2 regions of the Plantactinospora sp. WMMB334 genome follow, and region 1 is predicted to be linked to the other one. Evidence: riboswitches for the same ligand, from Rfam matches in the RefSeq annotation. Region 1 holds a riboswitch; the other holds the start of a gene.
What was found. A riboswitch is a leader RNA that binds a small molecule or an ion and turns the genes downstream of it on or off. The one in region 1 is predicted to bind S-adenosylmethionine.
Positions count from the first base shown of each region.

Region 2: another riboswitch for S-adenosylmethionine. It lies ahead of ACN27G_RS10765 (GNAT family N-acetyltransferase); the one in region 1 lies ahead of ACN27G_RS33915 (aminotransferase class V-fold PLP-dependent enzyme).

Region 1 covers NZ_JBMHME010000002.1:7,815,389-7,820,649, forward strand. The annotation lists gene ACN27G_RS33905 (FAD-binding oxidoreductase) at 1-549, opposite strand, end outside; gene ACN27G_RS33910 (FUSC family protein) at 722-1,972, shown strand; gene ACN27G_RS33915 (aminotransferase class V-fold PLP-dependent enzyme) at 1,995-3,302, opposite strand; SAM riboswitch class IV at 3,347-3,468, opposite strand; gene ACN27G_RS33920 (PrsW family intramembrane metalloprotease) at 3,526-5,238, shown strand.
Region 2 covers NZ_JBMHME010000002.1:2,535,422-2,540,682, reverse strand. The annotation lists gene ACN27G_RS10780 (DNA-binding protein) at 1-700, shown strand, start outside; gene ACN27G_RS10775 (NUDIX domain-containing protein) at 697-1,236, shown strand; gene ACN27G_RS10770 (hypothetical protein) at 1,258-2,013, opposite strand; SAM riboswitch class IV at 1,993-2,107, shown strand; gene ACN27G_RS10765 (GNAT family N-acetyltransferase) at 2,122-2,730, shown strand; gene ACN27G_RS10760 (hypothetical protein) at 2,813-3,376, opposite strand; gene ACN27G_RS10755 (hypothetical protein) at 3,491-3,997, shown strand; gene ACN27G_RS10750 (asparaginase) at 4,306-5,261, shown strand, end outside.

The DNA.
Region 1 (5,261 bases):
GGCGGTACGGCGTCCGGTGCGCAGCACCTCGCCGTCGGCCAGCACCACCTCCAGGCCGAGGACGTACTCGGTGGTGACGCCGTACTTGACACAGCACATCCCGCCCGCGTTCGTCGCCACGTTGCCGCCGATGGTGGACGACTCCCAGGAGCCGGGGTCGGGCGGATAGCGCAGGCCGTGCCTGGCGACGGCACCGGCCAGGGCGGCGTTGACCACGCCCGGCTGGACCACCGCGATCCGGTTCACCGGGTCGATCTCGCGGATCTCGTCCATCGCCACGGTGGAGAGCAGCACCGCCCCGTCGACCGCGTTGGCGGCACCGGCCAGCCCGGTTCTGGACCCCTGCGGCACCACCGGCGCACCGTGCGCGGCGGCCGCCCGGATCACGGCGACCACCTCGGCCGTGCTCCGGGGCCGGACCAGCGCGGCGGGCACCCCTGCCGGGCAGAGATCGGCCTCGTCGCGCTGGTGGGCACGGAGCAGGTCGGGATCGGTCAGCACCGCGGATTCGCCGAGCGCGCCCCGCAGGTCGTCGAGAAGATCCGGCATGCCTGGCAGGCTAGTGCGGAACCCGCCGCCCGACGAGTGCGGCGACGACGGCGGTTTCCGGGCCACCGGATACGGTTCGGGACGCCCGGGACCGGCGGGACGGGAACGACCTGCGCGGGTTCGACCGGGTCGTCAGCGGGTAGTCCCCGCCATGCGCTCCGTCCGGGACACCGTGGCCAGAAGCCCCAAGGAGCTTGACAAGGAGCGGGTCGCCGACCTGGCGAGGGAGTTCCGGCAGCGGTCCCGGGCGACCGTGAAGGACCGCTGGCACGCCGTACGGTTCAATCTCGTGTTGGCGCTCCAGGCCGGGGTGGCGGCGGCGCTGGCCTGGGTCGGCTCGCATGAGTTCCTCGGCAACCCGTCGCCGGTCTTCGCGCCGATCGCCGCCATCGGCACCCTCGCCTCCTCGGTCGGCCAGCGGCTGCGCCGCACCGTCGAGTTGATCATCGGGGTCGCGGTCGGCATCGGCCTCGGCGACGCGCTGGTCTTCGCCGCCGGCACCGGGCCCTGGCAGCTCGGCCTGATCGTCTTTCTGGCGATCGTGACCACGATCTTCCTCGGCGGCGGTCCGGCCGTCGTGACCCAGGCGGCCGCGACCGCCGTGCTGATCGTGACCGTGCAGAGCCGGGCGGAGGCGAACATCGAGGCACCCCGGGTGATCGACGCGCTGATCGGCGGATTCGCGGGGCTCGTGGTTATCACCCTGCTGCTGCCGTTGAACCCGCTGCGGGTGGTCGACCGGGCGGCCCGGCCCGCGCTCGGCCGGCTCGCCGAGGAGCTCACCGAGACCGCGGAAGCGATCAGGACCCGGGACCCCGGTCGGGCCCAGGCCGCCCTCGACCGGCTGCGCGAGGTGGAGAGCCACATGCAGGGTTTCGAGGAGGCGCTGGAGGGCGGCCGGGAGACCTCCGTCCTGTCGCCGGTGCGCTGGCACCGCCGGGGTGCGCTGACCCAGTACGTGGAGAGTTCCGAGTACATCGAACATGCCGTACACAACAGTGGCACCCTGATCCGGCGGGCGGTCACCGCCATCGAGGACGGGGAGCCGATCCCGGAGGAGATGTCCGCGGCGGTCGGCCTGCTGGCCGAGTCGGTGCGGCTGCTCCGCAAGGACCTCGGGCACGGGGTACGCCCGGAGGCCACCCGGGAGCAGGCGTTGCAGGCGATCGGCCAGGCCGGCCGGGCGTACGCGGAGGGGGTCGGGTTCTCCGGCAGCGTGGTGATCGCGCAGGTGCGTACCACCGGAAGCGACCTGCTCCGGGCGACCGGGATCGAACGGCTGGAGGCCAACCAGCTGGTGCGCCGGGCGGCGGGCGGGCATGCCGGCGAGGCCGCCGAGACGGCCGCCGGAGAGCCCGGCGTGCCCGCGTCGGACCGCCCCTCCGACACCCCGTCGTCGGAGGCCGGCCCCGTTGCCCGGTAGCCCGTGGGCCGGTGGACGGGCGTTACCGGGGCGGCGGCCCGTCGAGGGCCGCGAGGGCGGCCAACAGGCGGTCGACGTGCGCCGCCGTGCTGCCCAGCCCGATGCTGGCCCGCAACGCGGTCGGTGGCAGGTCCGGCCGCCCGCTCCGGGTGGCCGCCTCGGTGAGCAGCCGCCGGGCCAGCGGGTGTGCGCAGAACAGGCCGTCGCGCAGCCCGATCTGCCAGCCTCGGGCGAGGTCGGCGGCGACCGTCGCCGAGTCCCGGCCGGCGACCACGAACGAGACGATCCCGACCCGGGGCGCGTCCGTGTCGAAGGTACGGAGTTCGACCACCTCCGGCAGCGCGGCCAGCCCGGTGCGCAGGCGGGCGAGCAGCGCCTGCTCGGCGGCGCGCAGCGCGACCCGGTCCGCGCCGGCCAGCGCGGTGCAGACGGCGGCCAGTGCGACCGCGCCGAGCAGGTTGGGGGTGCCGGCCTCGTGCCGCCCGGGTCCGGTCGCCCAGCGGACGTCGTGGGTGGCGGCCCCGACCCCGAGGGTGGCCCCGCCACCGGCCAGGTACGGCGGCGCGGTGTCCAGCCAGTCGGCCCGTCCGGCGAGTACGCCGATCCCGAACGGGGCGTAGAGCTTGTGTCCGGAAACGGCGACATAGTCGACGGTCAGGGCGGCGATGTCCACCTCCGCGTGCGGGGCGAGCTGTGCGGCGTCCAGCGCGATCCGGGCGCCGTGCCGGTGGGCGACCCGGGCCAGCTCGGCGACCGGCCAGCACTCGCCGGTGACGTTGCCGGCCCCGGCCACCGTGACCAGGACCGGTGCGCCGCCGCCGTCTCCCCGGCGCAGCTCACGCAGGGCCGCGTCGACCGCCCGGACGGCGTCGCCGGCCGAGCCGGGCACCGGCAACCGGACCGCTCCGGCGGGCCAGGGCAGCAGGTTGGCGTGGTGCTCGGCGGCGAAGGTCACCACCCGGCAACCGGGCGGCAGGGCCCGGGCCAGCAGGTTCAGCGCGTCGGTGGTGTTCCGGGTGAAGACGACGTGGTCGTCGGGGCGTACCCCGAGGAAGTCGCCGACGCACCGCCGGGCCCGCTCGTAGGCGTGGGTGCTGCGCCGGGAGAGCGCGCCGGCGCCCCGGTGCACGCTGCCGTACCAGGGCAGCAGCTCGGCCACCGCGTCGGCGGCGGCCCGCGCGCAGGGTGCGGTGGCGGCGTAGTCGAGGTTGACCTGTCCGGGTACGCCGAGCACGTCGAGCGGCCCGGAACGGCTCGTCCCCGACGGCGCCGGCAGCGCGTCGAGCGGCTCGGCGGGGTGGGCGGATGCGGACACGAGGGTGCTGCCCATCGGGATACCTCCGGTCTCAGGGACCCCGGTGCGGGCGGGAGCGGGGTCCGCGCTTGCCCGGCGCGCTTCCGCACCGAGCCCGGTCATCACCCGGGGCACCCCACCGCGAACCTCGACGAGGGTTGCCGGCCAGCAAGCCGGGGCTTGGACGCTGGCACTCGTGACCTGGCCGGAAGCATAGCCGGACCGGCCGCCGTGCGACCAGGCCGTCCAGCGGGGGCGGATCTGGTCCGGCCGGACTGTCCGGAGGAACTACGCTGACCACATGGCCGACACCCCACCCGGTGCGGCGGCGGCGCAGCCGCCGTCGCCGATTCCGCCGTGGCCGCCCACCCCGCCGCCCCAGTCACCGCCGTCGCCGGTGGCGGGCGCGGTGCCGGAGGGTGCGGCGACGCCCGAGAAGCGGAGCCGGGCCCGCCTGCTGGCGATGATCGGGGCGATCGCGCTCATCGTCACCTGCGCGGTGCTGATGGCGATCGAGCTGGTGCAGCCGGCCGGGATCACGCCGCCGCTGGTCGGGCTGGCCGCGGCCTCGTTGCCGGTGCCGGTGCTGGTCGCCTGCTTCCTCTGGCTCGACCGGTACGACCCCGAGCCGGTCAGGTACCTCCTCTTCTGTCTCGGCTGGGGCGCGGCGGTGTCGACGTACGCGTCGCTGCGGACGAACACCTTCGCCGGCGACACCCTGGAGCTGCCCCTCCCGCTGGTCGGGGTGTTGGTGGCGCCCTTCATCGAGGAGTTGACCAAGGCGCTCGGCCCGTTGCTGCTGCTCGTCTACCAGCGCCGGAAGTGGGCCGGGATCACCGACGGCATCGTCTACTGTGGCCTGTCGGCGGTCGGGTTCGCCATGGTGGAGAACATCCTCTACTTCGGCCTGCACGGCTACGCCGAGGGCGTCGACCAGTACGGGCCGGCGACCGGCGCGCAGAACGTCTTCGGCATCTTCATCCTGCGCGTACTGATCAGCGGCTTCGCCCACCCGCTCTTCACCGCGATGACCGGCATCGGTCTCGGCATCGCCGCCCGCTCGGCCAGCCGCGCGATCCGGATCCTCGCCCCGCTGGCCGGTCTGCTGCTGGCGATGATCCTGCACGGCACGTGGAATCTCGCCGCGACCCTGACCCAGGTCGCCGGGGAGCCACTGATCCTGCTCTACAGCTACGTCGGCCTGATGGTGCCGATCTTCCTGGGCGTGGTCGGCCTCGCCGTCTGGGTGCGGAGCTGGGAGGGGCGGCTCACCCAGCGACGGCTGCCCGAGTACGTGCGGGCGGGCTGGCTCACCCCGCCCGAGCTGGCCGCGCTCGGCACGCTCGGCCGGCGGCACGCGGCCCGCCGCTGGGCCCGCCGGGTGGCCGGGGACGAGGGCGTGAAGGCGATGCGGAGGTTGCAGGCCGCCGCGACCAGACTGGCGCTGCTCCGGGACGGGCTGGTGCGCGGGCTGGAGACCCGGCCGGGGCGGCTGGCCCAGGGGCTGGGCGAGGAGCGCCGGCTGCTCGACGCGATCCAGGCCACCCGGCGGGTCTTCGTGGGCCGTGATCCGCAGGCGCCGGTCGGGATCTGGGACGGCAGCCGTTACCACCTGGCCTTCCCGGACGGCTCCCGGCGCAGTCTGGCGGCCCCGGCCGAGCCGGTGGTGCCGATCCCGGTGGTGCTGGTGACGCCGCCGCGACCGCCGGCCCCGGTCGGCACCGGCTATCCGCCCCCGCCGCCGGGTTACGGCGCCCCGCCGCCGGGTTACGGCGCACCGCCCGGTTACGGCGCCCAGTCACCGCCCGGTTACGGCGCCCAGTCACCGCCCGGTTACGGCGCCCAGTCACCGCCCGGTTACGGCGGCCCGCCCGGTTACGGGGCCCAGCCGCCGTCCGGCCACGGCGGCCCGTCGCCGGCCGGACACGGTTGGCCGCCGCCCGGCCCGCACGGTGGGCCGGGCCGGGCCTAGAGCGGGCCCTGGAGGCCCTGAAA
Region 2 (5,261 bases), 5.3 Mb from region 1:
CGCGGCTGCCGCCGCAAGCGGCGATACTCAACTAGCTGCTCAGATCCACGCAAGCCTCAGCCATTGCGCCCGCCAGGACGGCGACGCGCACGCTGCTGTCTCGCACGCCGATGCCGGATTCGCGCACCTTCGCAAAGGTCCTTCGCACGGTCCACTTGAGGCCCGGTTGCACGCGATGCGCGCATGCGGGTTGGCCGCGAGCGGACGGCCGGTCGAGGCTGTGGCGGCGATCACCGCCGCCGACACGGCATATCAGCGCGAGTGCAGCTCCTCCTCGCAGTGGTTGAGCCCGTTCGACGATGCATCGCTCGCCTCGGAGGCAGCCTGGTGTTTCCTCCGAGTCGGCGACTTCACCGAGGCGGCCAGGCAGTTGCACCAGGCACTCGCCGGCCGTCAAGGTGGCCAGGTGCGTAGCCGGGCCTTCGCCCAGGTCGCGCTTGCAACCGCGCTACTCGGCCAGGGACAGGCGGAAGAGGCGTGCCCGCTGATCCGCGAGGTACTCGCCTCCACCGTGAACCTCGGCTCCGCCGTGCTCGTCGCCCGTCTCACGCATGTAGCGCTGCTACTCCGATCCCACTCGAAGCGATGTGGCGAGGCTTCCGAGGTGATCGAGCAACTTCGACAGGCTCTGCTTGAACGGGCATGGATCGGTACCAGCGGCGCCCTGCACGAGCCACCAGCAGGACACCCGCCGCTATGACACCTCGGGAACAGCGACCACTCTACGAACGCGACGGCGACGCCTGGGACGCGTACCTCGCCGAAGGCAACGCCAGGCAGGCGCGCAAGCGCGTCGGTGCGGATGCGCTCATCCGGAACCATCGGGGCGAAATCCTGCTGGTGGATCCGAGCTACAAGCCCGACTGGGACCTTCCAGGCGGCATGGCCGAACACCACGAACCACCGCGCCAGGCCGCCGAGCGTGAGCTACGCGAAGAGCTTGGCCTCGAACTGTCGCTCGGGATCATGCTGGTGGTCGACTGGGTGGCCCCCCATGGGCCCTGGGACGACAGCCTCATGTTCGTCTTCGACGGCGGCGTCCTCGACGACCGACGCATCACGTCGCTACGCCCGACAGACCCGGAGATCGAGGCCTTCCAGTTCTTCTCCCTGGCAGATGCGACAACGGTACTCAGGCCGTACGTGTGGCGACGGCTGGACCGGGCAGTGGCGGCCGCCACCGACGGCGCAGCGCGTTATCTTCATACTTCGGTGCTCGCAGACGGTGATTTGTGAGTGCCGTGGCTCACGTGGACGTCAGCTCTCTCGACTGCCGCTCGCGTCGATATCCCGTGCACAGCCGCTGAGCGCCGGCAGGAAAAGGTCGATGGCGATCGTCATCCGTGTGACGAATTCCGACCGGGTGGCCACCTCGTACTTTATGCCGGCGGCGGTGGACCGCAGCGTTCGGGCCATGTCCCCGGCCGTTCCCTCGCACCCGGCGGGAAGGACCTCCGCCAGAGCGTTCGCGACCATCTCGACGAAGCGCTGAGGATAGGCCGTGACGCTGGACCCCAGCAGGGCCGGGTTGGTCTCGATGAGCACCGCGACCTCCGCCGCCATGGAGCCGATATAGCGGCCGGTCCACAGGTCGAAGGCTTCGACCAGTGTCCGGCGCAGCGTCCTCCGTCGCGGCGGGGTTGACCACGAGCGGACCGCGACGTCCCAGCCGAGCACGAAGCAGCAGAGCGCCGTTCCCGTGCTCGTGACCGCGGTCCAGCCACCTGCCGACCAGAGCGTGGTCGCGGCAGCGGAGCCGATGGCGGCACCGACGAAGTTGCCGGTCGCCAGCGCCGTGTTGAGCCGGCTGCGTGCCTCGTGGGAGAGGGCGAACAGCCGCGCCCGGTTGAGGAGGGCCTGCCACCCTGTCACGCCAAGGCGCACGATCAAGGCGCCGGCCCCGCGAGGCCCTCCGGCTCCCGCCACGACCGCCACGCCCCCGCCGAAGGACGTTCCGCTGGCGGGACCGATGGTGCTACGGTCGCCGACAGAGGTCATGAGCGCCAGCGCCAAGCCCCGGCTCGCTGGCCGGCTACCCTCCGTTCGCGGGCGGGGTGCCCCGGGTGAGGACCGGGCTCGGCACACCGGTGCCGGGCAAGCCGCGAGAGGAGCTGCCTGCCGATGATCCCGTCCTCCGGCGACATCACAGTGCCCAATGGACAGACCGCACGGTTCGGCCCGGTACGACTCCGACCCGCTGATGCGAGCGACGCCGAGCAGATCGCGGTGCTGCACGCGGAGAGCTGGCGCCGGCACTACCGGGGCGCCTACGCCGACTCGTTCCTCGACGGCGACGTCGTGGCCGACCGCCGCTCGGTGTGGTCGGCGCGCCTGGCCGCACCGACCAACAGCGAGACCATCATCGCCGAGCACGACGGCCGGCTGGTGGGCTTCGTCCACGTCGTGTTCGACGACGACCCGACGTGGGGCAGCCTCGTGGACAACCTGCACGTCGTCCACGACCAGCGCCGGACCGGCATCGGTACCCAGCTTCTGGGCCGTGCCGCCCGAGCCGTCGCCGAGCGGGCGACCGGCAACGCGATGCATCTGTGGGTGTTGCAGCAGAACACCGCCGCCCAGCAGTTCTACCGGTCACGCGGAGCCACCTGCGTGGCGGCGGCGACGGTGCCACCGCCGGGCGGTGACCCGACCCGGCTCAACGACGCTCCCCGCTGCTTCCGATTGGCGTGGCCCGACGTAACCGAATCCGGCGGAGCGGCAACGCGCTGATCTGCCGCACCGGGGTGTCCCGGTCTTCGTGTCGGGCGTATTGCCGCCGCTCGGCGAACCGCGTCCTCGGCAAGGGCGGGCGTCAGGACTGCGCGGCGAGAGGGCCTCCGTCGCCGAACCTCCAGGTCGGATACCGCTCCGTCAGGTAACCGCGATGGCCGTCCCAGTCGGCCGGCCCGAGCAACCGCACCGGCGACACGCGCAACCGGTCCGGTCCGGTCCGGTCCTCCGCGTCCTGTTTGTAGCCCCACGCGAAGCCGACCAGAGGGACGACGAGCCGCCGGTCACCGTCCCACGGACCGATGGTCAGGAAGCTGTGCGCCTGCCACTGCACCACTCCGGAACGCCAACGGGAAGGAGCGTCGAAGAGCGTCGGTCGAAACCCGTACCAGGCGAAGGGCGCGCTGGAGTCGGCAAACAGATCGAAGGGGTCGATCTCGAACCCCGCTGCCGCGCCGGGATCGCGGACCAACTGCACCCAGCCCAACAGCGACCGGTAGCCACGAGCGCTGAACTCGACAGACGCGGTACAGACCGGCATGCCCCGGTCCCGCTCGCTCTTGCCGACGGCCATCGGGTCGACGTTCGGCACGACCTCCACCAACACCCGACCATGCTCGTCACCGACGTCGAACCGAATCTCCATTCAGGCATCCTGCCACCTCGCCACCACACCCGACTGCCGCGATCGGCGCGGTGGCCCGGGTACGCCCGCCGCGCCGACCGCCCCGGCTGACCTGCGTCCGAACCTGCCGATACGGTGTTCGGCGTGCTGCCACATGATCGCCTCGTGTTCCGGTACCTCATGGACTTCGGCGGCGGCGAGCGGGATGTCGTGTCCTTACTGGAGCCTGACTGGGTATATCAACACGGGCTACACCCCGAGGCGGTCCTGGCAGTTGTCGGCGGCGGCGCCGACCGCGGCGAGTTGACGCCGGCCGACGTGCGGGAAAGCGGTCCGTTCCTTCGGCTGCTGTCGAGGGTGATCTTCGAAAACGTCACGAACAACGGCGACATCTGCCGGGAGGCCGATGTCCAGGGCAGCGGCTACGTGTATCTGCTGGACGCCCGCACACCTGACCCGGCAGGCCGGGTTTCTTCGGAGGACATCATCGGCGCCGTCCAGGTCAATGCCGGAAAGCCGGTGTCAGGGTCCTACCAGCACAACCCGAAACACCGGCTCTTCACCGTCAATGGATGGTTTCGCCTTCCGGACGACCTCGAGACGGCACTGCAGCATCGGCTCCGTGCACAGGGCGCCGCGTGAACGTCCCCCACGCCTGCCGCCACGACCTGTGTCCGGCCGAGCCCGAGCGCGCGCCGGCCCTCGGCGACCACCGGCGGGTGCGGAAGCGTACCGCTCCTCGGGGTCGAGCCCGGCGGTCGGCTCGTCCACCACGAAGCCTGCCGGCCGGCAGTCGCTCGAACCGGCACCTGACCGCCCACATCCAGAGATCGAATACCGGCGATGGATCGGGCGCGTTCCAGAAGGCAGGAAGCGGAAATGATCTTGTAACGCCGAAGAAAGCAGCAGCTCGGACGATGCTCCTTACCCCCATCCGACTGGAGGTCGCATTGTCCAGCATTCCGGATCGGCTCCGGCCGACACCCCGGCGCCTGACCGCCGTCCTGGTCCCCGTCCTCACCGCAGCACTCACCGCCACCGTCGTCTCCGTCATCGACCGCTCCCCCGAACCGGCGGCGATGGCGCTGCCACCGGTCACCGGCACCGTCGCCGGGGTCACCGGACCGACCGAGATCCGCAGCGTCGCGTACGCCCAGGCCGTCAACGCGGCGAAGGCGAAGAAGCCCAAGGTCACCGTGATCGGCACCGGCGGCACCATCTCCGGCGTCGCCACCTCCCGCAGCAGTTTCACCGAATACCGGTCCGGCCAGATCGCCATCGGTGACCTGGTGGCCCGGCTCCAGCCGGAGATCGGCCAGGTCGCCGACGTCTCGACGGTGCAGTTCGGCAACAAGGGCTCCGGCGGCTACACCATCGCCGAGTTCCACGCGCTCACCCTGGCCGTCGAGTCGGCGCTGAAGAAGTCGGACGCGGTCGTGGTGACCAGCGGCACCGACACGATGGAGGAGTTCGCGTACTGGCTGGACCTGACCGTGCGGAGCCGCAAGCCTGTGGTGATGACCGGGGCGATGCGGCCCTGGGCGGCGGTGACCCCGGACGGGCCGCAGGTGATCGGCGCCGACGGACCGGCCAACCTCTACAACTCGATCGTGCTGGCGGCCAGCCAGGCGACCTACTGCTACGGCACCGTACTGATGCTCGGCGACGAGTTCCACGCCGCCCGGGACGTCACCAAGACCAGCTCATACCGGATGGACACCTTCCAGAGCCGGGAGTTCGGCGTCCTGGGCTGGATCGACGGGCCGAACATCAAGGTCGGCCGGGCGCCGGCCCGGGTCGAGAAGTGCGACGCGAAGCAGCGCTGGCTGACCCCGTTCGACCTGTCCAGGGTCGCCCCGACCGACCTGCCCCGGGTCGAGGTGGTCTACGGCTACCAGCAGGCCGG